4 regions of the Simplicispira sedimenti genome follow, and region 2 is predicted to be linked to each of the others. Evidence: predicted binding sites of a transcription regulator. Region 2 holds the regulator's gene; each other region holds the start of a gene.

Region 1 (7,542 bases), on a different contig from region 2:
TATAAAATGTATAGCTTATGACGCTTGTATTCATTGCCCTGAAGGCGTATTTGGCTTTGATTTTCTTGCCGCCTGCACCCCGCGCAGCCGTGCGCGTACAGCCATGAGCCTGCTGTTGGCGCCCATGGAGGGCCTGCTCGACTTTGTGCTGCGCGACGTGCTCACCCGCATTGGTGGGGTGGATCGTTGCGTGTCTGAGTTCATCCGCGTAACCGGCACGCTGCTGCCCGACCGGGTGTTTCTGCGCCATGTGCCTGAACTGCAGACCGGCGGTCGTACCCTCAGCGGCGTGCCCGTGCGGGCGCAGTTGCTGGGCTCCGACCCCGCCTGCATGGCCGACAACGCAGCCCACCTGGCCTCGTTGGGCCCCGAGGGCATCGACCTGAACTTCGGTTGCCCGGCCAAGACGGTCAACCGCCACGGGGGTGGTGCTGCGCTGCTGCAGGAACCCGAGCGCATTGCCGCCGTGGTGACTGCGGTGCGCCGGGCCGTGCCTGCGCACCTGCCCGTGTCGGCCAAGATGCGCCTGGGCTACCACGATGCCCGCCTGGCTGTGGCCTGTGCCCAGGCCATGGCCGACAGCGGGGCCTGTGAGATCGTGGTGCACGCGCGCACCAAGCTTGATGGCTACCGGCCCCCGGCCTACTGGGAACACATCCCCGCCATCCGCGAAGCGGTGGCCGTGCCCGTGGTGGCCAATGGCGAGATCTGGACCGTGGAAGACGCCCTGCGCTGCCGTGCCGTGTCTGGCTGTACGGCGCTGATGCTGGGCCGCGGCATCGTGGCCGATCCGGGGCTGGCGCGGGCCCTGCGCGCCCAGGATGCAGGCCTGTCGGGCCAGGATGTGGTGGACTGGCCCATGCTGGTGCCGCACCTGCAGGACTTCTGGCGCCAGGTCTGCGAACGCCTGGAGCCCAACCAGCGCGCGGGTCGCCTCAAGCAGTGGCTCAACCTGCTGCGCCGCCGCTTTCCTGAGGCCGAGCAGGCCTACCAGCAGGTGCGCACGCTGACCGACCAGCATGCCATCAGCCTGTGGCTGGATGCGCTGCCAGGACAGGGCAGCGCGTAGCAGCGGGGCTTACCAGCTCACCTCACGGTCGGGCGTGGCGCTGATCTTGTGGATGGACAGGTCGGCGCCGTCGTATTCTTCCTCCTGCGACAGGCGCAGGCCTACGGTGGCCTTGAGTGCCCCGTACACCAGCGCTCCGCCCAGCAGGGCCCAGGACACGCCCATCAGCGTGCCGATGAGCTGCCCGGTGAAGGCTACACCGCCCAGGCCTCCCAGCGCCTTGCTGCCGAAAATGCCAGCCGCCAGGCCACCCCAGGTGCCGCACAGCCCGTGCAGCGGCCACACGCCCAGCACGTCGTCGATCTTCCAGCGGTTTTGCGTGAGGGTGAACATGACCACAAAGATGGCCCCGGCCACGGCGCCCACGACGAGGGCGCCCAACGGGTGCATCAGGTCGGAGCCTGCGCACACGGCCACCAGGCCCGCCAAGGGCCCGTTGTGGACGAAGCCGGGGTCGTTCCTGCCCAGCAGCAGGGCGGTCAGCGTCCCGCCCACCATGGCCATGAGGGAGTTCACGGCCACCAGGCCCGAGACCTTGTCCAGCGTCTGCGCGCTCATCACGTTGAAGCCAAACCAGCCCACCACGAGCACCCAGGCGCCCAGCGCCAGGAACGGGATGCTGGAGGGCGGGTGGGCCGAGATCGCGCCGTCCTTGCGGTAGCGGTTGGAGCGCGAGCCCAGCAGCAGCACAGCGGGCAGCGCGATCCAGCCACCCACCGCATGCACCACCACGGAACCGGCAAAGTCGTGGAACTCCTCGCCCGTCAACGCCTTGATCCAGGCCTGCACACCGAAATGTTGGTTCCAGGCAATGCCCTCGAAGAAGGGGTACACCAGGCCCACGATGACGGCCGTTGCCATCAGTTGCGGCCAGAACTTGGCGCGTTCGGCGATGCCGCCGGAGATGATGGCGGGAATGGCCGCAGCAAAGGTCAGCAGGAAGAAGAATTTGACCAGCGCGTAGCCATTGAGCTGCGCCAGGCTTTCGGCGCCCACAAAGAAGTGGCTGCCGTAGGCCACGCTGTAGCCCAGGGCAAAGTAGGCGACGGTGGAAACGGAGAAGTCCACCAGGATCTTGACGAGTGCGTTGACCTGGTTCTTTTTGCGCACCGTGCCCAGTTCCAGAAAGGCAAAGCCAGCGTGCATGGCAAGCACCATGATGGCGCCCAGGAGGATGAAAAGGGTGTCCGCGCCCTGTTTGAGTGAATCCATGGTGGTCAGTGGGGTCGAAATTGATCCGTTGTGGTGCGCGGGCGGTGCCCGCAGCCTGAATGCACCGGGATAAAGCAAAATATGCGCCACGCTTGGGAATGAGCTGTGGACAACAGCACTGGCTTGGTGCTGTCCCAGGTTGCTATAAAAACAATAGCTGCTTACGCAATACAGACAAGCGTTAGAATGCGTTTTTACATAAATATTTTGATGCCGCAGGGTCTGATGGCTGCTGCGGCCTTGTGCTGTCTGTATGCAAAAACCGGTTTCGCGCGCCCCTTGGATTGACACCCTCAAGGGCGCGGCCTGCATCGCCATCGTCTGGCACCACCTGGCGTTTTACGGTCCCATGTCCGATGTGGCTTTGCCGCTGGCGCCGAATCTGATCGCCTGGCTCTATGACCATGCGCGCCTGGCGGTGCAGGTGTTTCTGGTGCTAGGGGGCTATCTGGCCGCCAGCAGCCTGGCGCCGCAGGGTTGGGTGCGGTTTGACAGCGCGGCCGCGCAGATCGGCAAGCGCTTCGTGCGCTTGATGATTCCGCTGGCAGCGGCGCTGGCGGTGGCCATGGCGGCGGCGGCGCTGGTGCGGCCGTGGCTGGAGCATCCCAGTGTCCCCGATGCTCCCCGGTGGCCGCAATTGCTGGCGCATGTGCTGTTGCTGCAGGACCTGGTGGGAGAGGAGGCGCTCTCGGCCGGGGTGTGGTACGTGGCCATCGATTTCCAACTGTTTGCGGGTACCGTGCTCGTGCTGGCGGGCGTGCGCACGGCGCTGTCCCAGATGCCCCCGGTGGTGCAGGCACGGGCCGTACAGGCGGTGGTGCTGGCGGGCGTGGCCGCGTCGCTGTTCTGGGCCAACCTCCAGCCCGAGCTGGATGTGTGGGGACTGTATTTCTTTGGCGCCTATGGCCTGGGCATGCTGGCGTGCTGGGCCGTGCGTTCACTGCGTCCGGCGTGGTGGTGGGGGCTCATGGCTGCCCTGGCAGTGGCGGCCCTGGCATGGGACTATCGCAGCCGGATTGCGCTGGCTGCCGTCACCGCTTTGACCTTGGCGGTGTTGCTGCGCCAGGTGCCGCAGTGGCCTGCGGGGGCATGGGCCAGGGGCTTGCAGCGTGTGGGCCGGATGTCCTACTCGGTCTTTCTGGTCCACTTTCCGGTCTGCCTGCTGGTCAACGCCGCGTTTGCGCAGGCCTGGCCCACCCAGCCCGTGCCCAATGCCTTGGGCATGGGGCTGGCGTTCGTACTGTCGCTGGTGGCCGGGCGCCTGATGTTCCGCTGGGTGGAGCAGCCTGCACCGACCTGGATGCAGGCATTGCGCTGGCAGGCCGGCATGCTGGGCCTTGGGCTGCTGGTGCTGCAGGTCGAGGCGCTGTGGTGAGTCAGGGGTGGTCGTGGTCGGCAAAACCCGGTGTTTGCCGACCCTTGCGCCGCATGTCGATGAACCAGGCCATGAACGGCAGCAGCAGCATGGAACCCGGCACCACCCAGATGATCAGGTAGGGGCTGACAGACGATGCAGAGCGCATCACCTGGCGCAGGTGAGCGCGGTCTTCGGGGCTCCAGCGGCCCAGCCGACGTTGGCGCACCAGCCACACCACAGAGCCGCGCATGACGGCCATTTCACCGCGCAGACGGTTCTTCTCGCGGTGGTTGCCTGCCAGAAACGAGCAAAACCACTCCGGCGCCCGCTCCATGCGGCGCTGAAATGCGCTGGTGGAGTTGGGATCGAAGCTTGGGTCTTGCATGGACTCTGGCGGGCAAGGGAGGTGCATGGGCGCGATTGTCGCTCCAAGCGGAGACTTTTGCACAGGAACAATGTCACACAGCGGCCCCAGCGCCTGCGCAGGCTTCAATCAGCGGTGCAACTCGCCAGCGCTCTCGGGCTGGTAGATGATGGACTTGACCTTGACGGTCATGCTCTTGCCACCCGGGCCAGGCCAGGCCAGTTCATCCCCCACCGACAGGCCCAGCAACGCGCTGCCCACAGGGGCGAAGATCGACACACGGTCGGCACTGCCATCCATGTCACGTGGGTACACCAGGGTCAGGCAGAAATCCTTGCCCGTCTCCGCGATGGTGAACTGGACGGTGGAATTCATCGTCACCACGTTCGGCGGGATTTCCTCGGGTGCCACGACGTCGGCGCGGTCCAGTTCGGACTGCAGGTCTGCCTTGCCGGGGAAAACGCTGGCTGGAATGGCCGCCAGCAGGGCCTCGATGCGATCCAGGTCGAGCGAAGAAAGAATGATCTGGGGTTTCTTGGATGCCATGGCCAGCTCCGAAGGATCAAAGGGCGCCACTGTAGTGCATGGGGAATCCCGCACTGCCGCTCATGGGTATGCGGCGTTGGGTGGCTTGAAAAAGAAAAAACCCGCCGGGCAGGCGGGTTGTGGACAGGTCTGCGACGCGCCGCGCTGCAGACCTGGAGTGCGATCAGATGTCGCGGCGGGGCGAGCCGGTGAACAGCTGGCGCGGGCGGCCGATCTTGTACTCGGGGTCGCTGATCATTTCGTTGAGCTGTGCGATCCAGCCCACGGTACGGGCCAGGGCAAAGATGCCGGTGAACAGGTTCACCGGGATGCCGATGGCGCGCTGCACGATGCCGGAGTAGAAGTCCACGTTCGGGTAGAGCTTGCGCTGCACGAAGTAGTCGTCTTCCAGGGCAATCTTTTCGAGCTGCTTGGCCAGTGCGAACAGGGGGTCCTTTTCCAGGCCCAGTTCGGCCAACACTTCATTGCAGGTTTCCTGCATGAGCTTGGCGCGCGGGTCGTAGTTCTTGTACACGCGGTGACCGAAGCCCATCAGCTTGACGCCGGAGTTCTTGTCCTTGACCTTCTCCATGAATTCGCCCACCTTGGCCACGCCGCCCATGGCCTGGATTTCTTCCAGCATGTTCAGGCAGGCTTCGTTGGCACCCCCGTGGGCAGGGCCCCACAGGCAGGCCACGCCGGCGGCGATGGCCGCAAACGGGTTGGTGCCGGACGAGCCGCACAGGCGCACGGTAGAGGTGGAGGCATTCTGCTCGTGGTCTGCGTGCAGGATGAAGATGCGGTCCATGGCCTTTTCGATGACCGGATTCACCTTGTAGTCCTCGCAAGGCGTGCCGAACATCATGCGCAGGAAGTTGCCTGCGTAGGACAGGTCGTTGCGGGGGTACATGTAGGGCTCGCCCTTGCCGTACTTGTACGCCATGGCCACCAGCGTGGGCATCTTGGCGATCAGGCGGATTGCGGCGATGTCGCGGTGCTGCGGGTTGTTGATGTCGGTGCTGTCGTGGTAGAAGGCCGACAGAGCGCCCACCAGACCGGTCAGCACGGCCATGGGGTGGGCATCGCGACGGAAGCCACGCAGGAAGAACTGCATCTGCTCGTTGACCATGGTGTGATTGATCACACGCTTGTGGAAGTCGGTGCGCTGTCCCTCGTCGGGCAACTCACCCTTGAGCAGCAGGTAGCAGGTGTCCAGGTAATCGCACTTGGTGGCCAGTTGCTCGATGGGATAACCGCGGTACAGCAGCTCACCCTTGTCGCCGTCAATGTAGGTGATGGCGGACTGGCACGATGCCGTGGACAGGAAGCCAGGGTCGTAGGTGAACATGCCGGTTTGGGCGTACAGCTTGCGGATGTCGATCACATCCGGGCCGATGCTGCCCTGGTACACCGGCAGTTCCACGCTGGGGCTGCCGTTACTGAACGACAGGGTGGCTTTGTTGTCAGCGAGCTTCATTGTTGCGTCCTTGTTGAGATGACCGAAGAGAGAGGGGCGTGGAGGGCTTCAGGCCGGTGCCAGCGGCGGGTCGCTATGCCTGAGCATGCCCAGCACATCGCGTACCACAGGGGTGTCGAGAGCGCCTTCCGGTTCGCGCCGCCGCAGCAGCAGGTCCAGAAGGTCGTTGTCCGAGAGGTCCATCAGCGCGGCCAGGCCTTCGGCATGGCGTTGCGTCAGGGTGGACTCATACCGGGAGAAGAACCGCTCGATGAACAGGTCGTTTTCCAGCAAGCCGCGTCGGCAGCGCCAGTGCAGCTTGCTCAACGCGCGGGTATCCAGCAGTGCATCGCACGCTTCTCCCGCGGACATGGTGGTTGCTTCACCCATGGTGTGGTCGTGTCTTGCTTCAGATGGCGCGGCGCACCATCAATTCCTTGATCTTGCCAATGGCCAGCGCGGGCTTGAGGCCCTTGGGGCACACGTCCACGCAGTTCATGATGGTGTGGCAGCGGAACAGACGGTACGGGTCTTCCAGGTTGTCCAGGCGCTCGGCGGTGGCTGCATCGCGGCTGTCGGCAATGAAGCGGTAGGCCTGCAGCAGGCCGGCGGGGCCGACGAACTTGTCGGGGTTCCACCAGAAGCTGGGGCAGCTCGTGGAGCAGCTCGCGCACAGAATGCACTCGTACAGGCCGTCGAGCTCTTCACGCTCTTCGGGCGACTGCAGGCGCTCGCGCTCGGGCGGGATGCTGTCGTTGATCAGGTAGGGCTTGATCGAGTGGTACTGCTTGAAGAACAGCGTCATGTCCACGATCAGGTCGCGGATCACGGGCAGGCCCGGCAGCGGCTTGAGCACGATGGTGCCCGGCAAGGTGTTCATGTTGGTCAGGCAGGCCAGACCGTTCTTGCCGTTGATGTTCATCGCGTCGGAGCCGCAGACGCCTTCGCGGCAGGAGCGGCGGAACGACAGTGTGGGATCCTTTTCCTTCAGCTTGAGCAGTGCGTCCAGCAACATGCGTTCGTGGCCGTCGAGTTCGATCTCGACGGTCTGCATGTAGGGCTTGGCGTCCTTGTCCGGGTCGTAGCGGTAGATTTGGAATGTGCGTTTTTGCATGGCGATTCTCTCGTGGGGCAAGACCTGATCAGAACGTCCGAACCTTCGGGGGGACGCTGTCCACCGTCAGGGGCTTGAGGTTGACGGGCTTGTAGGTCAGGCTGTTGCTTTCCTTGTGCCACAGGGTGTGCTTGAGCCATTCCTTGTCGTTGCGGCCCAGCGGCGCATCGGCATCGTCGGCGGGCTTCTCGTAGTCGTACACGGTGTGGGCACCGCGGCATTCCTTGCGGGCGGCCGCCGACACCATGGTGGCCTGGGCAGCTTCGATCAGGTTGTCCACTTCCAGCGCCTCGATGCGCGCGGTGTTGAACACCTTGGACTTGTCCTGCAGCGTGATTTCGGCCACGCGCTCACGCAGGGCGGCGATCTTCTTCACGCCTTCATCCATGCTGGCCTGGGTGCGGAACACGCCAGCGTGCTGCTGCATGGAGGCGCGGATATCACC
Region 2 (7,542 bases):
CGGTTGAAGAAGCAGCCACCGCCCAGCACCACGCAGCGCACCCCCCGCTCGCTGGCCACCCGCGTGGCCCGCGCCACCAGGGCATCGGCCAGCGCGAGGTGGAACTGCGCGGCGGCAGTCTCGACCTGCGCCCGGCTGGGTGAAGACCACTGCGCCCAAGGCAGGCACAGCGGGCGCAGATCGATGCAGCCCGTGGCATACACCGGCGCCAGCGCCGGTTCGGTGCGCTGCGCCAGCGCGCCGCCGTGGGCCTGCAGATGGCGCGTGGCCGCCTGCTCCAGCGCGATGGCGGCCTGGGCCTCCATGTCCTGGCGTACCGACAGGCCCAGCAGGCCCGCCACGGCGTCAAACCAGCGCCCGGCCGCCGTGGTTTGCGGGCAGTTCAACCCGCGTGCCAGCATGGCCTGCACGGTGCGTGCCGCCGTTTCGCCCACGACGGGTGCGAAGCGCGGCACGATCTGCTCGGCCTGGCCGCTGGCGTGCAGCAGGGCTGCCGCCATGCGCCAGGGTTCGCGCGCCGCGATATCGCCTCCGGGCAGCGCAAGTGGCGCCAGATGCCCTACCCGCTCACAGCGCGCGCCATGCACCCACAGCAGTTCACCGCCCCAGGCCGTGCCATCCAGCCCCAGGCCCACACCGTCGAGCGTGAGGGCGATCACGGGCTCCTGCACGCCGTGCTCGGCCAGCACCGCCGCCGCATGGGCATGGTGGTGCTGCACCGCCACGGCGGGCAGGCCGCGCTCCCCGGCCACACGCAGCGCCAGGCGGGTGCTGAAGAAGTCCGGGTGCAGGTCGTGCGCCACGGCGTCCAGCGGCGCGCCGGGGCGCGCCAGCAGATCCTCCACCGACTGCTCCAGCGCCGCGCACGCGGCCGGGTCGGACAGGTCGCCATGCACGGCGGACCACAGCGGCGTCTGGGGCGCCTGGGTATCGAACAGGCAAGCGCTGTTTTTCAGGAAGGCTCCGCAGGCCAGGATGCGTGCCATGGCGCCCCCTCAACCCTGCCCGGATCTGAGCCGCGCCAGCTCGGCTTCGAGCTGCGCGATGCGTGTCTGCACGCTGGTGGGTTCGATGGCATCGGGGTGCAGCAGCCAATCCAGCCAGGCGTCCATGCCCTCGCCCGTGGTGGCCGAGAGCTGGAGGATGCGGATGCCGGGGTTGACGCGGCGCGCATAGTCCATGCAGCGCTGCACGTCGAAGCTCAGGTGCGGCAGCAGGTCGGTCTTGGTCAGCACCATGAGCTGTGCCGCGGCGAACATGTCGGGGTACTTGAGCGGCTTGTCCTCGCCCTCGGTGACCGAGAGGATGACCACCTTGGCGTCTTCGCCCAAATCCCACAGCGCGGGGCACACCAGGTTGCCCACGTTTTCGATGAACAGCAGCGACTGCGGATGGTGGTGGCGCCCGTGCCCGTGGTCGTGGTGCCCGTGTTCATGCGCATGGTCGTGCAGCGCCAGGCGGGCGAAGGCCTGGGCCACCATGGGGGCGTCCAGGTGGCAACCCTTGCCGGTGTTGACCTGGATGGCCGGCGCGCCGCTGGCGCGGATGCGGTCGGCGTCGTGCGAGGTCTGCTGGTCGCCCTCGATCACGGCCAGCGGCAGCTCGGGGTGTTGCTGCTGCAAGGTACGGATGGTGGCGCACAGCAGTGTGGTCTTGCCCGAGCCGGGGCTGGAGACCAGGTTGAGCGCACGCACGCCGTGGGCATGGAAATGCGCGCGGTTGTGCTGCGCCACTTGGTTGTTGGCGCCCAGCACGTCCTGTTCGATGCGCAGCGTGCGCGATTCGCTCAGCCCCGGCACCGACACCCGCGCCGCGCCGGCGCCAAAGTGCAGATCGCCCGTGCGGGCATCCACCTGCGCACCGGCGGCCGCGGGTACCTCTGGGTTGTTGCATCCACACACGACACACATGTTCGGCTTCCTTTCTATGCCACCTGCATCTCCAGCACGCGCAATGCGTCCCCACCCTGGGGGGCGAGCCCGTAGCCGCCGCAGGCGGGGCAGGCATCGCCGCGCTGCACGATCTCCACCGCGGCACCGCAGCCCGGGCACCAGGCACGGCCGGGCGGCTCGTCGATGAGGACTTGCGCCCCTTCGAGCAGGGTTCCCGGGGCGATGGCGTCCAGCGCAAAGCGCAACGCCGGCACTTCCACCCCAGCGAGCCGGCCCACTTCCAGGCGCAATTGCAGCACGCGCGCAAAGGCCTCGCGCGCCGCCGCGTCTTCCACCACCTGCAGGATGCCACCGGCCAGGCTCAGCTCATGCACGGACCTGCTCCCCGCATTGCGCACCGCCCAGGCCCGGCCGCCTGTGCGCCGTACCCGGGGCATGTGCAGGGACGTACATGGCTCAAGCGCGCGCCAGCAGCATGGCCAGGCCGGCGCCGCCGATTCCCATTCCGGCCACGCGCAGCCATGCTGCATGCATGCGCTGCAGCGCCAGGCCCAGCCCCAGGCCGCCGAGGTGCAGCAGCGCCGTCGTCAGGGTGAAGCCCGCGCCGTAAGCCAGCCAGGGGGTGGCAGGGTCCCACTCCAGCCCATGGGCCATGCCATGCAGCAGCGCGGCGGCAGCGACCAGGCCCATGCACCAGGCGCGGGGAAGCACCGCGCGGCCCAGCAGCAGCACGCCCAGCGCGGCGACGCTCGCGGCGATGGCGGCCTCCAGCCCGCCAGCGGGCCCCCTGGCCCCCCAGCCCGCCGCCAGCGCGCCCAGCAGCATGGTGGAGACGAAGAGGGCGGGCGCCTGCCAGCGGCGCCGCGCGGGAGCCGCGGCGGACCACAGCCCCACGGCCAGCATCGCCAGCAAATGGTCGGCGCCCAGCACCGGATGGACCAGGCCGCTGAACCACGTGGCGGCCTGGGCAGGCCCCGGGCCCCCATGGGCGTGGGCGGACCCCGCGACCATGCAGAGCCCCCACATCGGCAAAACCATGGCACCAAGGCAGTCGCGTCGCATGTCCATCTCCTGGCCGAGGCCATCGGGGGGCGGGAAACACCCCGGCGTTGTTTCAGCGCCCGCGCCGGCCGGCGGGGCACAGAGCCGAAGATTACAACGCCTTGCGCAGCGTGGCGACCGGAATGCGCAGCGCCTCGCGGTATTTGGCGACGGTGCGGCGCGCGCACTCGATGCCCTGCTCCTTGAGCATGTCGGCCAGTTGGCTGTCGGACAGGGGCTTGGCGGGGCTTTCGGCGGCGATGAACTGCTTGATGAGTGCGCGCACCGCCGTGCTGGAGGCGTTGCCGCCCGTGTCGGTGCCCAGGCCCGAGCCGAAGAAATATTTCAGTTCGAACGTGCCCTGCGGCGTGGCCATGTACTTGGCCGTGGTCACGCGCGAGATGGTCGATTCGTGCAGGCCCAGCTCATCGGCAATGTCGCGCAGTACCAGCGGGCGCATGGCCAGCTCGCCATGCACGAAGAAGTTCTTCTGCCGCTCGACGATGGCGCGCGAAACGCGCAGGATGGTGTCAAAGCGCTGCTGGATGTTCTTGATGAACCAGCGCGCCTCCTGCAAGCGCTGTTGCAGCGCCTGGTGGCCTTCGCCCCCGCGGTGGCCGCGCAAGGCGCCCGCGTACACGTCGTGCACGCGCAGCTTGGGCATGACCTCGGGGTTGAGCTGCACCACAAAGTTCTGCCCACTGCGACCGCTGCGCGTGACAAGCACGTCGGGCACCACGGCGTTGCGCTCCACATCGGCAAAGCGCCGGCCTGGGCGCGGCTCCAGCCGGGTGATCAGCGCCATCGCGGCACGGGTGCGTTCCTCGCTGCAGCCGCACAGCTGCACCAGGCGGCGCACGTCGCGCCGCGCCAGCAGGTCCAGCGACTGGCCGCAGATGCACAGGGCCGCCTGCACGGTCTCGGCGTCGGCCGCGCCCTCCTGCAACAGCGCGCGCAGTTGCAGGCCCAGGCATTCGGCCAGGTTGCGCGCGCCCACGCCGGTGGGCTCCAGGCTTTGCAACAGACGCAGCGCCACCGTGAAGTGGTGCACCAGTTCATCCAGTTGCTCCGGGTCGTCCGTGCCCGCCAGCCCCTGGGCCAGGGTCTCGATCGGGTCTTCAAGGTAGCCGTCTTCGGTCAGCGATTCGATGAGAAAGCGCAGCGCCGCCCTGTCCACGTCGGACAGGCGCAGCGCCAGGGCCTGGCGGTGCAGATGCTCGGTGAGGGATTCCTGGGTGTGCACCCATTCCGTGGCGTCGGTGTCCTCATCGGCAGCAGCGCCTTGCTGGCGCGCTGGGGCGTCACCGCCCCATTCGCTGTCGTCGGGAGCGATCTCGGTGGTGCCGTCGCCCTCCCAGCCGGGTTCTTCACCCAGGACGGAAGTTTCGGCATCATTTTGGCCCTCTGCGCTTGCTGTATCTGCGCCAGCAGCTCCTGAAATAATAGCAGCATCGGCGGTGGCATCGTCCCGTTGCGCAGGCATGTCGGCCTGACTCAGGCCAAAGGCCTCGCGCTCGGCCTCGTCGCTGGAACGTTCCAGGAATGGGTTCTCGTCGAGCATCTGCTCGATCTCTTGCGACAGCTCCTGGGTGGACAGTTGCAGCAGCCGGATGGACTGCTGCAATTGCGGCGTCAGCGCCAGGTGCTGCGATACGCGGAGCGAGAGCCCTGGCTTCATCACATCCTGAAGTGTTCGCCAAGGTACACGCGGCGCACCTCGGCGTTGTCCACGATCTCGGACGGTGTGCCCTGGGCCAGCACATGCCCGTCGCTGATGATGAAGGCGTGGTCACAAATGCCCAGCGTCTCGCGCACGTTGTGGTCGGTGATGAGCACACCGATGCCGCGCTCCTTGAGAAAGCCGATGATGCGCTGGATCTCGATCACCGCGATCGGGTCGATGCCGGCAAAGGGCTCGTCCAACAGAATGAAACGCGGCTGCGTGGCCAGGGCGCGTGCGATCTCCACGCGGCGCCGCTCTCCGCCCGACAGGGCCATGGCGGGCGATTCGCGCAGGTGGTCCACGCGCAGCTCCTGCAGCAGCGCCGTGAGGCGTTCCTCGATCACCGCATTGCTGAGTGGTTGGCCCTGGGCGTCGCGCTGGAGCTCCAGAACGGCGCGCACGTTCTCTTGCACGCTGAGCTTGCGAAAGATCGACGCCTCCTGCGGCAGGTACGACAGCCCCAGGCGCGAGCGCCGGTGGATGGGCATGTGTGCAACCGACTGGCCGTCGATGCGGATGTCGCCGGCGTCGCTGCGCACCAGGCCGACGATCATGTAGAACGAGGTGGTCTTGCCCGCACCGTTGGGGCCGAGCAGACCGACGACCTCGCCCTTTTGCACGGTGAGCGAGACATCCTTGACCACCTTGCGGCTGCCATAGGCCTTGGCCAGGTGCAGCACTTCCAGCCGGCTGTTCGCCGCTGCGGGTTCGTTGTGCTCCATGCCGCCCCCGTTCACCGCGTGCCGCCCAGCGTGCTGCTGGGCCGCAGGGCCGGGCTGGCGCTGGCAGGTTCCTGCACCGGGGCCGACGCGGCCCCGGCAGGTGGCTCCTTGGGCGAGAGCACGGCACGCACACGCCCGCCCGGTGCCGGGCCGTCGCCTGCCGCGTTGGGCGCGGCCTTCTGGCCATCGACGGTGAACACGTCGGTCAGGTTGTTATAGACGATGACGGCGCCCGTGATCTCATCGCTGACCGCCGTGCCGCGCAGGCGACGCAGTTCGGCGCGGCGCACGAAACGCACTGCGTCGTTGCGGCCGTCGTATTCGATGACTTCGCCCTCGCCCTCGATGTACTCCTCGGGAGCGCCCGGCGCCACGTCACGCCGCTGGCGGAAAAAGGCGCGCTGCCCGGGCTCGGCGCTGACGGTACCGAACTGGAAGCCCTGGGCGTCCTGGCGCACTTCCAGGCGCGCACCACGCAGCACGATGCTACCCTTGGTCATGACCACCCGGCCGGTGAACACGCTGGTTTGCTTGAGGTCGTCGTGGCGCAGCGCATCGGCCTCGATGTTCATGGGCTTGTTGCGATCGGCCTTTTCGGCCAGGGCAGGCACGGAGCCGCCCAGGGCGGCAGCCATCAGCAGGGCTGCGGCCCATGCACGCCGGGCCCGTACCGTGGTCGTACGGCCGGGGCGGGTCAAAAAACGAATGTCCATGCGGCTTTCCTGTCAGACATGCCGCGCAGGGGCATGCAAATATTGTGCAGGGCACGAATCTTGCAAGCATTGTAGCCCCGGCCCGTGGGGCCGGGACGCAGAACCCACGGAATCCGGCGCTGGAAACCGGGGGGGGTAGCGCGTCAGCCCTTGCGGGACACGGCGACCAGGTGGTCCACCACCTGCAGCACCGCATTCAGGCTGCCTGCCATGGTGCCGTCGGTATAGAACCGACCCGCCACGCCCATGGACGGCGTGCCTTCGACCCCGTAGGCCTCCTGCAATTGCGCGGCCCGCTGTGCCTGGCTGGCGACGTTGAAGGAAGCGTACATTTCCTTGAACTTGGCCATGTCGATGCCGGGCTGCTTGGCCATCCAGGCCATGATGGCATCTTCCTTGGAGAGATTGATTTTCTCGACGTGAATGGCACGGAACACGCGCGGATGGATCTCTGCCACCTTGCCCATGCCCTGCAGCGCATAGAAGAGCTTTTGCTGCGGTACAAAGCTGGCATTGAATGCCACGGGCACACGGCGCGCGACCACGCCCTTGGCCTCGGCACCCTTGGCCCAGGACTCGAACACCGGCTCAAAGGTGTTGCAGTGGCCGCAGTTGTACCAGAAGAACTCGATCACCTCGACCTTGCCTGCGGGCGCGTCGGTGGCCACGGGCTTGCCCAGGCGGGTGTAGTCCTTGCCTTCCTTCGGCTGGGCCTGGGCCCACACGGGCAAGGCCAGGCTGGAAGCGGCCAGTGCCGATGCGGCAGAAAGGGTGAAGCTGCGTCGTTTCATATCCATGGTTCTCCAATGACAGGTGGGGGTGGGAGCAAGGGGGCAGGCAAAAGTTCAGCGCTGCACCCGCACCAGGGCCGACTCGACCCCCGCGCCCGCCAGTTTTTCCTTGAGCTGATCGGCATCGTCGCGCTTGGCAAACGGCCCGATGCGCACGCGGTACACATTGCGGCCATTCTGCTCGCGTTCACTCACACGCGCCTCCCAGCCCAGCATGGCCAGCTTGGCGCGCTGTGCATCGGCGTCCTGCTGGTTGCGGAAAGCACCTGCCTGCACGTAGTAATCAAAGGGGTCCACCTGCCCGGCGGCAGCCGCGCGGGCGCTGGCCAGATCCCCCAGCGGATCGGCACCGGGCTTGCCCTCGGCCTTGCTGGCGGCGGGCTTGGCGGCAGAAGCGGCAGCCTGCCGCGCATCGGGCGCCGCCCCCACGGCACCGGAGGCCGCAGCCGAAGCGGGCGGCGCGGTCACCTTGGCAGGCGTCTTGCCGGCCAGGGGGGCGTTGACGTTCCAGTCGCGGTTCTTGCGCGCCTCGGCCTCGTCGTTGTCGCCGTTGCGCACCGCGCCCTTGTTCATGAAGGGCACGGGCACCTTGGTCACGTACACGGCCACCGCCAGGGCAGCGCCCAGGCCCACGATCAGGCCGACGATGAAGCCGACAAT
Region 3 (7,542 bases), on a different contig from region 2:
TGTTCGGCATCAATGGTTTTGTCATTGGGCCGGTGATTGCAGCACTGTTCATGGCCTGCTGGGACCTGGCCACGCCGAAGAACCCATAAGGCCAAGCCGAGCAGCTTCCATACCGGTTTTCAGTGGGCCATGCCCATCTCGCGTAGTTTTCGATACAGAGTGCTACGGCCAATGCCCAGTATGCGAGCAGCTTCCGAATGGTTACCGGCGCACGACTGCAGCGCCCGCGCAATGCTTTGGTGTGAGAGCGTGCGCAGGTCGCTGGGCAATTCGACCTGAGATGCCGACGGCCCCGCCGTGGACTGGGAGCGCAGGTCCAGTGCCAGGTCGTCGGGCAGGTGGTGCCAGTCGATCACGCTCTCCTGTGCGTCCAACAATGCACACGCGGTACGCAAGGCGCTGGCCAACTGGCGCACGTTGCCGGGCCAGGGGTACGAGCGCAACCGCTGGCGCAACTCCGTGGCGACGGTCAAAGGCCTGTGCGGCATGAGATTCTGCAAGTGGCTGTCGAGAAGGTGATCGAAGTCAGTTCTCTCGCGCAGTGCGGGCAGACACAGTGTCAGGCCGTTGAGGCGGTAGTACAGGTCCTCGCGAAAACGCCCCTCCTGGATCTCACGCGGAAGGTGACGGTGGGTTGCACAGACCAGCGCAAAATCGACGGCTATGGGCTTGCCCCCCCCCAAGGGCGTCACCTCGCGGTCTTGCAGTACACGCAACAAGCGCGCCTGCAGAGACAGCGGCATGTCACCGATTTCATCCAAGAACAAGGTTCCGCCATCGGCCTCACGGACGCGCCCTGGCGCCCCCTCTCGCCGAGCGCCAGTGAAAGCGCCGGACTGGTAGCCAAACAGCTCCGCTTCTATCAGCGATTCCGGCAAAGCCGCGCAGTTGACGGCAACAAAGGGCTTGTGCTGGCGCGGCCCGCTCTGGTGCAGCGCTCGCGCAAAGACTTCTTTGCCCACGCCCGACTCACCCTGCAACAACAAGGGGATGGGCTTGTCTACCACCTTGCGGGCACGGGCGATCGCAGAGCGCAGCGTGGCGTCACCCGTATCAATGCGTGCCAACGCATCCTCTGGCACAGCCGCAGTGTCCTTGTGCACCTGCGAGTTGCTGAATGATCCCTGGAGGACCCGGCCGGCTTCTGTCTTGACCCACAAGGTGTGACCCGCCACGGTATGCACCACCCGCGCCACTGCCGGTGACCGCTGACACCACTCCAGCAACTGGTGCATGGATTCCACCAGCACCTGCTCAATCCGCACAGCACCCAGGTCGCTCCATTGCAAACCCAGCAGTTGAAGCGCCGTGACACTGGCGCCCACCAGCAGCTCATCTTCACGCACGGCCAACAAACCTTCAGTGACCGTACCCAGCCCCTCTGGCTGCGCATGCAGGCGCAGGCGCAGCCCGCTCCAGTGGCGCGGGTCGTGCCTTGTGTCGAACAAACGGTGCTCAATCATCCGCACCGCCGAACGCACCAGAGCCAAGGTGTGCCGGTGGTAGCCCCGATGGTCACCAGAGACATCAAGCACCCCCAGCAACCGTCCATCGGCCGCATGGATCGGAGCCGCTGCACAGGTCAAAAACCCATTGCGCTCCAGAAAATGCTCCTGCGCGTGCACCACAAGGGCACGGTCATCGGTCAGTGCCGTGCCGATCGCATTGGTGCCGCGATACTGCTCGCTCCAGGTGGCGCCGGGGCGCAACGCCACCCGCTCGGCACGGCCCATGAACTGGGGATCGCCTGAGGCATGCAGGAGCATTCCATCGGTGCCGGCCAGTACCACCATGCTGTCGGTTTCACGGGTTTGCTCCAGCAGAAACTCCATCACGGGCCGGGCGTAGGCAACCAGTTCGCGCTGCTGCTCCAGGGCCCTGGCCAGTTGCGCTCCAGAGGCATGCGGTGCGCCTGGTGTGCGACCGCAAGGCTGCAGCCCTGCATCCCAACTGCGCAGCCAAGAGCGCTGCAGCTCTGCAGGTATCAGATCCGGTGGCAAGGCACCAGCACTCATCAAATGCCAGCGGGCACGGCGCAACGCGGCTGGAACCGTACGTTCCGAGTAGACAGAGGAAGGCATGGCCATTTGTCTCCTGTGTTCAGTGCTCGGGGCGGGTGCGCCGCCTCCGGCATCGCCCCATGGCAAGGAGGCGATGTGTCCATTGTGCGCCAGTCGGCAGGTGTACTTCAGCGCAAAAACCCGTTGCACTGTGCCGTTTTGGCACAGTGTGCGCAACAGGCCGACACAGTGGCACAGCCCGGTGAAACACCTTGGCATGCCCGCGACGCCGATTCGGGTGCAAGAAACGGCAACACGGGGTGGCACGCATCCTGCAATGGAAGACCGACACGCCGTGCAAACAATGCGGCGGGTTGATTTTTCATTCAATCCACAAGGAGACTTCCGATGCTGTACGCCCCCCCCGGTTCCCCCGATGCCAAGGTCCAATACAAGGCCCGCTACGACAATTTCATCGGTGGCAAGTTCGTCCCACCGGTCAAGGGAACGTATTTCGATGTGCTCACCCCCATCACCGGCAAGGCATACACCCAGGCTGCACGCTCCACGGCCGAGGATATTGAGCTGGCCCTGGACGCCGCCCACGCAGCCGCGCCGCAATGGGGGCGCACTCCGGCAGCCGACCGCGCCAACCTACTGCTCAAGATTGCCGATCGCATCGAGCAAAACCTGGAAAAACTGGCCTATGCAGAAACCGTGGACAACGGCAAGGCCATCCGCGAGACGCTGAACGCCGACATCCCACTCACCGTGGACCACTTCCGTTACTTCGCAGGTTGCCTGCGCTCACAGGAAGGCAGCCTGAGCGAGATCGATGCCGACACGGTGGCTTACCACTTCCACGAGCCTCTGGGTGTGGTCGGGCAGATCATTCCATGGAACTTTCCCATCCTGATGGCAGCCTGGAAGCTTGCGCCTGCGCTGGCTGCAGGCAACTGCGTGATCCTCAAGCCGGCCGAGTCCACGCCCATCTCGATCCTGGTGCTCATCGAATTGATCGCCGACCTGCTGCCTGCCGGTGTTGTCAACATCGTCAACGGCTATGGCCGTGAGGCAGGCATGCCGCTGGCTTCGAGCCGCCGTATCGCCAAGATCGCCTTCACCGGCTCCACCGCCACCGGCAAGGTGATTGCCCAGGCTGCCGCCAACAACCTGATTCCGGCCACGCTGGAACTGGGTGGCAAGTCGCCCAACATCTTCTTTGCCGATGTGGCCGATGCCGATGACGAATTCTTCGACAAAGCCATCGAAGGCTTGGTGTTGTTCGCCTTCAACCAGGGCGAGGTCTGCACCTGCCCCTCGCGCGCGCTCATCCAAGAGTCGATTTACGACAAGTTCATGGATCGCGCACTGGCGCGCGTACGCGCCATCAAGCAAGGCAGCCCACTGGACACCGACAGCATGATGGGCGCACAAGCCTCGGTCGAGCAAATGAAGAAGATCGAAAGCTACCTGAGCCTGGGCAAGGAAGAAGGCGCACAGGTGCTCACGGGCGGCAAGCGTGCTCAACTGCCAGGCGACCTGGCGGGCGGCTATTACATCGAGCCGACCCTGTTCAAGGGCCACAACAAGATGCGCATCTTCCAGGAAGAGATCTTCGGCCCCGTGCTGGCTGTGACCACCTTCAAGGACGAAGCCGAAGCCCTGGCCATTGCCAACGACACCTTGTACGGTCTGGGCGCAGGTGTCTGGTCGCGTGACGGCAGCCGCGCCTATCGTATGGGCCGTGGCATCCAGGCGGGCCGTGTTTGGACCAACTGCTACCACGCCTACCCGGCGCACGCTGCCTTCGGGGGATACAAAGAGTCGGGCATCGGTCGCGAAACGCACAAGGTCATGCTGAACCACTACCAGCAGACCAAGAACCTGCTGGTGAGCTACAGCCCCAAGGCTCTGGGCTTCTTCTGAGGACTATCGATTAGCCACGTTCTCATGGGGCGGTCTGCGGATCGCCCCATTTTTTTCAAAGGAGCACCAGGATGGTCGAACGCGTTGTTGCTACCCCGCAAGCCCTGGCCTTGATTGAAAAGCTCAGAGATCAGCACGGAGCGCCGCTGATGTTTTACCAATCGCACGGTTGCTGCGATGGCAGCAGCCCCATGTGCTACCTGGAAGGCGAGCTCTCGCCCGGCCGCTATGACTTGCTCATCGGAACGATTGGCGGCTGTCCTTTTTACGTGAGCGAAAGCCAGTGGGAGCATCTGAAGCAGCGCCAACTGGTCATAGACGTCACCCAGGGCAGCGGCGCAAGCTTCTCACTCGAAGGCCCGGAAGGGGTCAGCTTTGTCACCGGCTCCCGCGCCTACAGTGCGCAGGAGTGGCAAGAACTGCAAGATCAGTCGTCCTGAACGGACGCCATTTCCGGGAACAGCACCTCAGTGAACCCAAACTGCGTGAAGTCTTGCATGCGCATCGGATAGAGAATGCCGAACAGGTGGTCGCATTCATGCTGCACGACCCTGGCATGAAAGCCTTCGGCCTCACGCGCAATGGGGTGGCCCTGCAAATCGAAGCCTGAGTACTGGATGCGCTTCCACCGCGGCACCTTCCCCCGCAAGCCGGGCAGCGAAAGGCAACCCTCCCAGTCCATTTCAGTGTCACTCCCCATGGGCACTACCACAGGGTTGATCAAAACAGTCGGCGGAACCATGGGCCGCTGGGGATACCTGGGATTGGGCTTGTCCGAACCAAAAACAACGACCTGCAAGTCAACCCCTATCTGTGGGGCAGACAAGCCTGCACCACTGGCGTGGTGCATGGTGTCGTACATGTCCTGCACCAACTGGCGCAACTCGGGTGTATCGAAGACCTGTACCGGGCGTGCCACACGCAGCAATCTCGCATCGCCCATCTTGAGAATGGAATGAATGGTCATTGGCTCGTTTTCGTTTCGGCGGACTGTACCTTTATTTCGTCAGTATCGGCTTCAGTAGGACATTGTGCAAAACCGCTTTGCCCGAAGGTCAATGCAAGTACAAGCGTCGTGCACACAGGCACAATGGGCGCCTGAGCGAATGCCCTCCCCTCCCTGATGGATTCCACCCCTGGCCAGCCCAGCCCACCCAAGGTGATGCCGCCTCCCGAGCATCCACCGCTTCCCAAACCCATGCGATGGGCTTTGCTGGCGTTCGCCATACTTTGCCTGGGTTTGGGTGTGGTGGGCGTGTTTTTGCCGGGCCTGCCGACCACCGTGTTCATCCTGATGGCGGCATGGGCCGCCGCACGCAGTTCGCCCAAACTGCATGAATGGCTGTGGTATCACCCACTGTTTGGCATCATGCTGCGCGACTGGGCCAATGGTGGCCGTGTGGGGCGCCGGTCCAAGTGGAACGCCACCATTCTGATGACTGTCTGTGCAGTCATCCTGTTCTGGACAAGCAGCAAGCTCTGGGTTGCCATCATGGCTACCAGCTTCATGGCCTGCGTGCTCATTTGGCTCTGGCTGCGCCCAGAGCCAGGCTGATGCTCCATAGGAAACCGTTCCATCGGTTTTTTGGTGATTTTTGTGTATATAATGTGAGGCTTGTTCCTCGATAGCTCAGTCGGTAGAGCGCCGGACTGTTAATCCGTAGGTCCCTGGTTCGAGCCCAGGTCGAGGAGCCAAAAAATTCATGCCGATATTCCCCGATAGCTCAGTCGGTAGAGCGCCGGACTGTTAATCCGTAGGTCCCTGGTTCGAGCCCAGGTCGAGGAGCCAAAAAATTCATGCCGATATTCCCCGATAGCTCAGTCGGTAGAGCGCCGGACTGTTAATCCGTAGGTCCCTGGTTCGAGCCCAGGTCGGGGAGCCAAACAAACCACCCAGAGTTGCAAGACCTGGGTGGTTTTTTCGTTGGGCACCGATGGCGTAGTATCCCCAACATTGCTTCGCCATCGCCCATGAATCTGCCTTTACCTTGGCTCGACACTTCCGATGCACTGCCCAACGTCGACAGCGCTTGGGCGGACGACTCACCTGCCCCTGGCCTGCTGGCAGCAGGCGCCGATCTGTCGGTGACCCGACTGCTGGAAGCCTACTCCCATGGCATTTTTCCCTGGTTCAGCCAGGGTCAGCCCGTGTTGTGGTGGGCGCCCAATCCCCGCATGGTGTTGGATATCCATCGGTTTCGGCTCCACCGATCCTTGCGAAAAACGCTGCAACGCTTTCGGGCAGATCCACGGTGCGAAATCCGCGTCAACCATGGGTTTCAACGCGTGATCACCGCATGCGCCACAACCTCCCGCGAAGGCCAAAATGGCACCTGGATCGTCCCCTCCATGGTCGATGCCTACACAGCACTGCATGGCGCGGGACATGCCCACTGCATCGAAACCTGGATGGATGGCGAACTTGCCGGCGGGCTGTACTGCGTTTCCATAGGCAAGGCAGTGTTTGGCGAATCCATGTTCGCACGCCGCACTGACGCATCCAAGATTGCCTTGGCAGCACTTGTGGCGTTGTGTGGAGCACAAGGCGCTGGCTGGATAGACTGCCAACAAAACACGGCACATCTGGCCTCACTGGGAGCACAGGAAATAGATCGGACCACCTTTGTGGGCAAGGTGGCACTGGCCCGCAACCAAGCACCCCTGCATTGGCACTTCGAGCCCCTATACTGGGACTGGCTTCTCTCCCGCCCTCCCCAGTCGGCATGACACAGCTCAACGAGTATCCGTTCCAGACACTGCAGTTTTACGCCACAGCGCCCTACGCATGCAGTTACCTTCCTGGGCAAATGGCGAGATCGCAGGTCGCCACCCCCAGCCACTTGGTTGGCAACGAAACCTACTCCCGCCTGGTCAAGCAAGGCTTTCGTCGCAGTGGCATGTTCACTTACCGCCCCTATTGCGATGGCTGCCAGGCCTGCATTGCACTGCGCGTCATCACGCAGAGCTTTCAACCCAACCGCAGCCAGCGCCGAGCATTCAAGCAACATGCAAGGCTTCAGGCACGGATTGTTGCGCCAGGATTTGACCCGGAACACTACGAACTGTATCTGCGATACCAAAATGGCCGCCACCCAGGCGGCGGCATGGACCACGACAGCGTGGACCAGTACGCCCAATTTCTGCTCCAGAGCCGGGTGCGCTCCAGGCTGGTGGAATTCCGAGACCCCAGGCCCGATGGCTCACCTGGCGCCCTGCGCATGGTGTCCATTCTTGATGTGCTTGATGATGGCCTGTCCGCGGTCTATACCTTCTACGAGCCAGACCCCGAAGCCTGCTACGGCACCTACAACATCCTGTGGCAGATTGAGCAGGCGAAGAGTTTAGGGTTGCCTTATGTGTATCTGGGGTACTGGATCAGGAACAGCCCCAAGATGGACTACAAGGCACGCTTCCATCCGCACGAGATCCTTGTCGATGGCCAATGGCAAAACCCATCGGTATGACACCACGCCATCTCATTTCACAAGATAAAATCAAGCGTTGCCACACCGCGTTCAGACATGAAACGAATCGATCCAGACCTACCGTCCAAACCCAGTGTGCAGGTGCTGGAACGCATGTTCACCCTCATTGACGTTTTGGCCTCACGTGA
Region 4 (7,542 bases), on a different contig from region 2:
AGCGCCGCACATTGCGCAGCACCATGAGGATGTGCTGGTCCACGGTGTAGGCGTGGAACAGGTCGTGCTGCATCTGCCCGACGATGCGCCGGAACGGCCAGAGGTAGCGCCCGAGCACCGAGGTCTGGTTCATCAGCCGCATGGCGTGCGTGATGCCCGAGGGCTGCTGCAGGATGCGCAGGAAGGCGGCGCGGTTCACCGGGTCGCGCCGGAAGGCAGCGTCCATCACGCCGCGCGCGTTGTAGAGCGCGCGCAGCGTGCGCGCCGAGAGGTTCTGCAGCCCGGTGGAGCTTTGGTAGAGCAGAAAGGTCTCAAGGATGGCGTGCGGGTTGCGCTGGTACAGGTCGTCGCTGGCCACCTCGATCAGGCCGTTCTTGTCCAGAAAGCGCGCGTTGATGGGCTGGGGCGACTGCGTGGGCGGGTTCAGGCGTTCTTCGATGTTGAGCAACAGGATCTGGCTCAGTTGCGTGACCGCCTTGGCCGCCCAGTAGTAGCGCCGCATCAGCGTCTCGCTGGCGCGCAGCGGAAAGCGCGCGCCCTCGGGGGTTTGCGAGCGGTAGCCAAAGGATTCGGCCACGGCGGTCTGCAGGTCGAACACCAGCCGGTCTTCGCGTCGCCCGGCCATGGCGTGCAGGCGTGCGCGAATGAGAAACAGCAGTGCCTCGTTGCGCTGGATCTGGCGCACCTCGTACGGTGTGGCCAGGCCGCTGTGGGCCAGCTCGTCCCAGCGCTTGCCCAGGCCTGCGGCACGGGCCACCCACAGGATCAGGTGCAGGTCGCGCAGGCCGCCGGGCGACTCCTTGCAGTTGGGCTCCAGCGCGTAAGGGGTGTTTTCGTGCTTGGTGTGGCGCTGGCGCATCTCCAGCGTCTTGGCCACCAGAAAGGCGTGCGGGTCGAGCTGTGCACCAAATTGGTGCTCAAAGCGTGCAAACAGGGCGGCGTCGCCGCAAATGCGCCGTGCTTCGAGCAGTGAGGTCTGCACCGTCACATCATTGGCGGCCTCGCTCAGGCATTCTTCCACGCTGCGCACGCTGGAGCCGATCTCCAGCCCGGCATCCCAGCAACTGCGGATGAAGGCCTCCACCTGCTCGCGCACCGTGTCCGGTGCGGGCAGGTCGGTGGGCAGCAGCACCAGCACATCGATGTCGGAGTGCGGAAACAACTGCTCGCGCCCAAAGCCGCCCACGGCGGCCAGGGTCAGGCCGGGCGGCAGACCGGCGCGCTGCCACAGGGTGGTGAGCAACCCGTCGGCCAGTCGCGAGAACTTGCGCAGCAGCACATGGATGCCACGGGTCGATGCGCCCTGGGCCTGCAGGCTGGCCAGCAGGGTGGCTTTGTGTTGGCGGTAGGTGTCGCGCAGGGCTTGGAGTTCGGTCATGGCCTCACCAAGCAATATCCATGCACATATTTCGTTTCGGGGACTCCACCGCGTTGCATGCCGCCCCCTAAGCTTGATACCGGCGCGGCCCGGGCCAGCAGCCCCCGTGCAAGGGCCGCCCCGCCGCACTGGGGGCGTCCCCCTGGGGGGAAGACGCGAAGCGGCTCAGGGGGGGGCATTTCAGGTCGCTGTGGCTGTAACGAAGGAGGGGAGTGCAGGCGAGCCCTCGGAAAGCGTCATCACCTCGTAGCCCGTGGGCGTGACCAGCACCGTGTGCTCCCACTGGGCCGACAGGCTGTGGTCCTTGGTGACGATGGTCCAGCCGTCATTGCCCAGTTCCTTGATGTCACGGCGCCCGGCGTTGATCATGGGCTCGATGGTGAACACCATGCCGGGCTTGAGCTCTTCGAGCGTGCCGGGGCGGCCGTAGTGCAGCACCTGCGGTTCTTCGTGGAAGTTCTTGCCGATGCCATGGCCGCAGAATTCGCGCACGATGGAAAAACCGTGCCCTTCAGCGAACTTCTGGATCGCATGGCCAATGTCGCCAAGGCGTGCGCCGGGCCTGACCTGCACGATACCGTGCCACATGGCCTCGAAGGTGATGGCGCACAGGCGCTTGGCGGCGATGGAACATTCGCCGATCAGGTACATGCGGCTGTTGTCACCGTACCAGCCCTCGTCGGTGATGACGGTGACGTCCACGTTGACGATGTCGCCTTTCTTGAGCGGCTTGTCGTTGGGAATGCCATGGCACACCACATGGTTGACCGAGGTGCACAGCGAGGCCGGGTAGGCCGGGTAGCCCGGCGGCTGGTAGCCAATGGTGGCCGAGCGCGTGCCCTGGCGGGCCATGCACTCGGCGCCCAGGCGGTCGATCTCAGCGGTGGTGATGCCCGGCTTGATGTGCGGGGCGATGTAGTCCAGAACTTCCGAGGCGAGGCGGCAGGCCTTGCGCATGCCAGCGATGCCCTCGGCGTCTTTGATGGTGATGCTCATGCGGCAGGATTATCCCATCGGCCCGTGCGATACGCTGGTGTCGGCCCCAAGCCCTTCGCACCGCCCGGTAAAATCGCGGGTTCCCGTGGCAACGCCGCAAAACCGCCTGCCTGCAGGCGCCTCCTCTCCCACACCACCCACCCAGGCCGTCAAAGTGACCTTGCACCTGACCACGATTGCGGGCGGCAACGCCCTCAGCCCCTTTCGCGCCCAGCAACTCCAGCCCGCACTCGAAGCCATCCACCCGAAGATTGCCGCCATTGCGGCGCGCTTCGTGCACCTGGTGGCCACGGATGCCCCCCCCACGCCCGAGCAGCACCAGCGCCTGGCCGCGCTGCTGACCTACGGCGACCCGTACCAGGGCCCGCTGGATGGCGCCGCCATCGTCGTCACGCCGCGCCTGGGCACGGTGTCGCCCTGGGCCTCCAAGGCCACCGACATTGCGCGCAACTGCGGCCTGCAGGTGCGCCGTGTGGAACGTGCCGTGGAATACCGCGTGCAGATGCAGCACGGCCTGCTGAGCCGCCCCACGCTGTCGCAAGAGCAACTGGCCCAGGTGGCCGCGCTCTTGCACGACCGCATGACCGAGTCGGTGCTGTTCGACCTGGCCGACGCGCAGGCCCTGTTCTCCGAATTGCCGCCCCAGCCCATGGAGCATGTGGACGTGCTGGCCGGCGGCCGCGCCGCGCTGGAGGCCGCCAACACCCAATGGGGCCTGGCGCTGGCCGACGATGAGATCGACTACCTCGTCAACGCCTTCCAGGGGCTCAAGCGCAACCCCACCGACGTGGAGCTGATGATGTTCGCGCAGGCCAACAGCGAGCACTGCCGCCACAAGATCTTCAACGCCCAGTTCACCATCGACGGCGTGGCGCAGGAGAAAAGCCTGTTCGGCATGATCCGCCACACGCACCAGACTAGCCCGCAGCACACCGTGGTGGCGTACTCCGACAACGCCTCGGTGATGGAAGGCCACCAGGTCGAGCGCTTTGTGGCAAAAATGGCCTCTGGCGCACAAGGGGTAAGCGCCAGTAGCTATCAAAAAGAGAGCGTTCCGCAGCATGTGCTGATGAAGGTGGAAACGCACAACCACCCCACGGCGATTTCGCCCTTCCCCGGCGCCTCCACCGGCGCGGGCGGCGAGATCCGCGACGAGGGCGCCACCGGGCGCGGTTCCGAGCCCAAGGCGGGCCTGACGGGCTTCACGGTTTCCAAGCTATGGGGCGGCCTGAGTGACCAGCCCGGCGGCAAGCCCGAGCACATCGCCAGCCCGCTGCAGATCATGACCGAGGGGCCGCTGGGCGGCGCCGCGTTCAACAACGAGTTCGGCCGGCCCAACCTGGCGGGCTACTTCCGCGAGTACGAGCAGACCGTGGCGGGCGTGGCGCGCGGTTACCACAAGCCCATCATGATCGCGGGCGGGCTGGGCAGCATCGACGCCCGGCTCACGCAGAAGATCGAATTCCCCGCCGGCACGCTGCTGGTGCAGCTGGGCGGCCCTGGCATGCGCATCGGCATGGGCGGCGGCGCGGCCAGCTCCATGGCCACGGGCCAGAACGCGGCGGAGCTGGATTTCGACTCCGTGCAGCGCGGCAACCCCGAGATCGAGCGCCGCGCGCAGGAGGTCATCAACCACTGCTGGGCGCTGGGCACGGACAACCCCATCCTGGCCATCCACGACGTGGGCGCGGGCGGCCTGTCCAACGCCTTCCCCGAGCTGACGAACGACGCCGGGCGCGGTGCGCGCTTTGACCTGCGCGCCGTGCAGCTCGAAGAATCGGGCCTGGCGCCCAAGGAAATCTGGTCCAACGAAAGCCAGGAGCGCTACGTGCTGGCCATCGCGCCCGAATCGCTCGCCCAGTTCCGCGCGTTCTGCGAGCGCGAGCGTTGTCCGTTCGCCGTGATCGGCACCGCTACCGAAGAGCGCCAGCTCGTGCTGGAAGACACCGCCGCGCAGGCGGCCGACCAGAAGCTCCCCGTGGACATGCCCATGTCCGTGCTGCTGGGCAAGCCGCCCAAGATGCACCGCGATGTGCAAACCGTGCAGCGCCAGTTCACGCCCATCGACTTGACCGGCGTGCCGCTGCAGAAGGCCGTGATCGACGTGTTGAGCCACCCCACCGTGGCGTCCAAGCGCTTCCTCATCACCATCGGCGACCGCACCGTGGGCGGTCTCACGCACCGTGACCAGATGGTCGGCCCCTGGCAGCTGCCTGTGGCCGACTGCGCCGTGACGCTGGCCGATTACAAGGGCTTTGCCGGCGAGGCCATGGCCATGGGCGAGCGCACGCCGCTGGCCGCCCTCAACGCCCCCGCCTCGGGCCGCATGGCGGTGGCGGAAAGCATTACCAACCTGCTGGCGGCGCCCATCGAGCTGCCGCGCGTCAAGCTCAGCGCCAACTGGATGGCCGCCTGCGGCGAACCGGGCGAAGACGCCGACCTGTATGCCACCGTCAAGGCCGTGGGCCTGGAGCTGTGCCCGCAACTGGGCGTGAGCATCCCCGTGGGCAAGGATTCGCTCTCCATGCGCACGCAGTGGAAGGATGGCGACGCGCAGAAGAAGGTGGTCTCGCCCGTCAGCCTGATCGTGAGCAGCTTCGCCACGTTGCAGGATGTTCGCGGTACGCTCACGCCGCAGCTCGACGCCACCGAGGAAGACACCACGCTGGTGCTCATCGACCTGGGCAAGGGCCAGTGCCGCATGGGCGGCAGCATCCTGGGCCAGGTGCTGAACCAGGCGGGCGACACCGTGCCCGACCTCGATGATGCCAAGGATCTGGTGAATCTGGTGAACGCCGTGAACGCGCTGCGCGCCAAGGGCCAGATCCTGGCCTACCACGACCGCAGTGACGGCGGCCTGCTCGCCGCCGTGGCCGAGATGGCCTTTGCCGGCCACGTGGGCGTGGCGCTGAATGTGGACATGCTCGTCACCGAGGGCGACGGCATCAACGACAGCCGCATGGACGCGGGCGACGCCAAGAACTGGGCCGGTCAGGTCAGCGCGCGGCGCGAAGAACTCACGCTCAAGGCGCTGTTCAACGAAGAGCTGGGCGTGGTGCTGCAGGTGCGCACGAGCGAGCGCAACGACGTCATGCAGACGCTGCGCACGCACGGCCTCTCGGCCTGCAGCCATTTCGTCGGCAAGACGCGGCCCGCAGCCAGCCCCATCGCCGCGGGCAAGGGCGAGCTGCAGGTCTGGCGCGATGCCAAGGCCATCTTCAGTGCCAAGCTCGAAGACCTGCACCAGGTCTGGGACAGCGTGAGCTGGCAGATCTGCCAGCGCCGCGACAACCCTGCCTGCGCCGACGCCGAGCACGCCGCTGCGGGCGCCCCCGCCGACCCGGGCCTGCATGTGCACCTGACGTTCGACCCGGCCCAGGACGTGGCCGCGCCATTCCTGAACCTCTCCAGGCCCAAGGTGGCCGTGCTGCGCGAGCAGGGCGTGAACTCGCATGTGGAGATGGCCTATGCCTTCACCGAAGCGGGCTTCGAGGCGCACGACGTGCACATGACCGATCTGCAGAGCGGGCGCGCACGTCTGGAGGATTTCAAGGGCGTCGTGGCCTGCGGCGGCTTCAGCTACGGCGACACGCTGGGCGCGGGCATCGGCTGGGCGCGTTCCATCACCTTCAACAAGGTGCTGGCCGAGCAGTTCCAGGGCTTCTTCGCGCGCCAGGACACCTTTGGCCTGGGCGTGTGCAACGGCTGCCAGATGTTCGCCGAACTGGCCGACATCATCCCCGGCGCGCAGGACTGGCCGCGCTTCACCACCAACCAGAGCGAGCGCTTCGAGGCCCGCCTGTCGCTGGTGGAAGTGCTGGAATCGCCCAGCCTGTTCCTGCAAGGCATGGCGGGCAGCCGCCTGCCCATCGCCGTGGCGCACGGTGAGGGCTTTGCCAACTTCAAATGCCGTGGAAACGCCGACAAGGCCATCGCTGCCATGCGCTTCGTGGACCACGCGGGCGCGCCCACCGAGCAGTACCCGTTCAACCCCAACGGCAGCCCCGGCGGCCTGACGGCAGTGACCACCGCGGACGGCCGCTTCACGGCCATGATGCCGCACCCCGAGCGCGTGTTCCGCAATATCCAGATGAGCTGGATGGACCACGCTGCCGCAGGCGGCCCCAGCGCCTTCAGCCCCTGGATGCGGCTGTGGCGCAATGCGCGCAAGTGGGTGGGTTGAGCTTTTCTAGGTTTATTCCACTGCAAAAACCATAGCTTCCAGCGCTTGATGCACAAGCGTTGGAAGCTATTTTTGTTCATAATCTGCGCTTTTCACCCTTCCCGGAGTACCGCCCATGGCCGGAGCCAGTTTGCTAGCCTTGCTTGACGACATCGCCACCATCCTCGACGACGTGGCCGTGATGACCAAGGTGGCCGCCAAGAAGAGCGCCGCCGTGGCCGACGATGTGGCGGCCATGACCAAGGTGGCCACGCAGAAGACGGCGGGGGTGCTGGGCGACGACCTGGCGCTCAACGCGCAGCAAGTCACGGGCGTGCGGGCCGACCGCGAACTGCCCGTGGTCTGGGCCGTGGCCAAGGGGTCGATGGTGAACAAGGCCATTCTGGTGCCGGCGGCGCTGGCCATCAGTGCGTTCGTGCCCGTGCTCATCACGCCCTTGCTGATGCTCGGCGGCGCCTTCCTGTGCTTCGAGGGTGTGGAGAAACTGGCGCACAAGTTCCTGCACAGCGAAGCCGAGGAGGCGGCCGAGCACGAGAGCCATGTGCAGGCCAACGCCAACCCGGCGGTGGACCTGGTGGCGTTCGAGAAGGACAAGATCCAGGGCGCGGTGCGTACCGACTTCATCCTCTCGGCGGAAATCATCGTCATCGCGCTGGGCACGGTCGCGTCCGCGCCCTTCCTGCAGCAGGTGGCGGTGCTGGTGGGCATTGCCGCCCTCATGACGGTGGGCGTCTATGGCCTGGTGGGCGGCATCGTCAAGCTCGACGACCTGGGCCTGTGGCTCAGCCAGAAGACCGGCAGCGCCGCGCAGGCCCTGGGCCGAGGGCTGCTGGCGGCGGCGCCCTGGCTGATGAAATTCCTCTCGGTGGCGGGCACGGCCGCCATGTTCCTGGTGGGCGGCGGCATCCTGGTGCACGGCATCGCGCCGCTGCACCACGCCATCGAGGGCGCGGGCGCCGCCGTGGCGCAGGGCGCGCTGGGCGGC

Evidence for each region. The regulator sigma-54, encoded in region 2, starts transcription at its own class of promoters, with help from an activator protein. The targets are predictions, from matches to a motif close to TGGCANGNAANCTGCTTT.
Region 1: MJ602_RS09745 (ammonium transporter) is a predicted target of sigma-54. The motif match lies at 2,353-2,370, and genes of this name have one in related genera.
Region 3: adh (aldehyde dehydrogenase) is a predicted target of sigma-54. The motif match lies at 2,322-2,339, and genes of this name have one in related genera.
Region 4: MJ602_RS07320 ([protein-PII] uridylyltransferase) is a predicted target of sigma-54. The motif match lies at 1,387-1,404, and genes of this name have one in related genera.

Annotation. Positions count from the first base shown of each region.
Region 1 is NZ_JAKVIJ010000007.1:144,541-152,082, reverse strand. It holds gene MJ602_RS09750 (tRNA dihydrouridine synthase) at 104-1,069, shown strand; gene MJ602_RS09745 (ammonium transporter) at 1,079-2,281, opposite strand; gene MJ602_RS09740 (acyltransferase family protein) at 2,535-3,656, shown strand; gene MJ602_RS09735 (hypothetical protein) at 3,658-4,023, opposite strand; gene rnk (nucleoside diphosphate kinase regulator) at 4,132-4,548, opposite strand; gene MJ602_RS09725 (citrate synthase) at 4,712-6,004, opposite strand; gene MJ602_RS09720 (FAD assembly factor SdhE) at 6,053-6,373, opposite strand; gene MJ602_RS09715 (succinate dehydrogenase iron-sulfur subunit) at 6,393-7,097, opposite strand; gene sdhA (succinate dehydrogenase flavoprotein subunit) at 7,126-7,542, opposite strand, start outside.
Region 2 is NZ_JAKVIJ010000006.1:211,212-218,753, forward strand. It holds gene MJ602_RS08930 (Kae1-like domain-containing protein) at 1-986, opposite strand, end outside; gene hypB (hydrogenase nickel incorporation protein HypB) at 996-1,910, opposite strand; gene MJ602_RS08940 (hydrogenase maturation nickel metallochaperone HypA/HybF) at 1,925-2,266, opposite strand; gene MJ602_RS08945 (HupE/UreJ family protein) at 2,349-2,954, opposite strand; gene MJ602_RS08950 (RNA polymerase factor sigma-54) at 3,046-4,611, opposite strand; gene lptB (LPS export ABC transporter ATP-binding protein) at 4,611-5,378, opposite strand; gene lptA (lipopolysaccharide transport periplasmic protein LptA) at 5,390-6,013, opposite strand; gene MJ602_RS08965 (thiol:disulfide interchange protein DsbA/DsbL) at 6,235-6,882, opposite strand; gene MJ602_RS08970 (SPOR domain-containing protein) at 6,937-7,542, opposite strand, start outside.
Region 3 is NZ_JAKVIJ010000008.1:104,649-112,190, forward strand. It holds gene MJ602_RS10470 (AI-2E family transporter) at 1-89, shown strand, start outside; gene MJ602_RS10475 (sigma-54-dependent Fis family transcriptional regulator) at 120-2,081, opposite strand; gene adh (aldehyde dehydrogenase) at 2,409-3,929, shown strand; gene MJ602_RS10485 (DUF779 domain-containing protein) at 4,001-4,369, shown strand; gene def (peptide deformylase) at 4,357-4,896, opposite strand; gene MJ602_RS10495 (YbaN family protein) at 5,053-5,484, shown strand; tRNA gene MJ602_RS10500 (tRNA-Asn) at 5,549-5,624, shown strand; tRNA gene MJ602_RS10505 (tRNA-Asn) at 5,643-5,718, shown strand; tRNA gene MJ602_RS10510 (tRNA-Asn) at 5,737-5,812, shown strand; gene aat (leucyl/phenylalanyl-tRNA--protein transferase) at 5,901-6,656, shown strand; gene MJ602_RS10520 (arginyltransferase) at 6,653-7,393, shown strand; gene MJ602_RS10525 (IclR family transcriptional regulator) at 7,451-7,542, shown strand, end outside.
Region 4 is NZ_JAKVIJ010000005.1:85,971-93,512, reverse strand. It holds gene MJ602_RS07320 ([protein-PII] uridylyltransferase) at 1-1,378, opposite strand, end outside; gene map (type I methionyl aminopeptidase) at 1,559-2,374, opposite strand; gene purL (phosphoribosylformylglycinamidine synthase) at 2,529-6,557, shown strand; gene MJ602_RS07305 (DUF808 domain-containing protein) at 6,673-7,542, shown strand, end outside.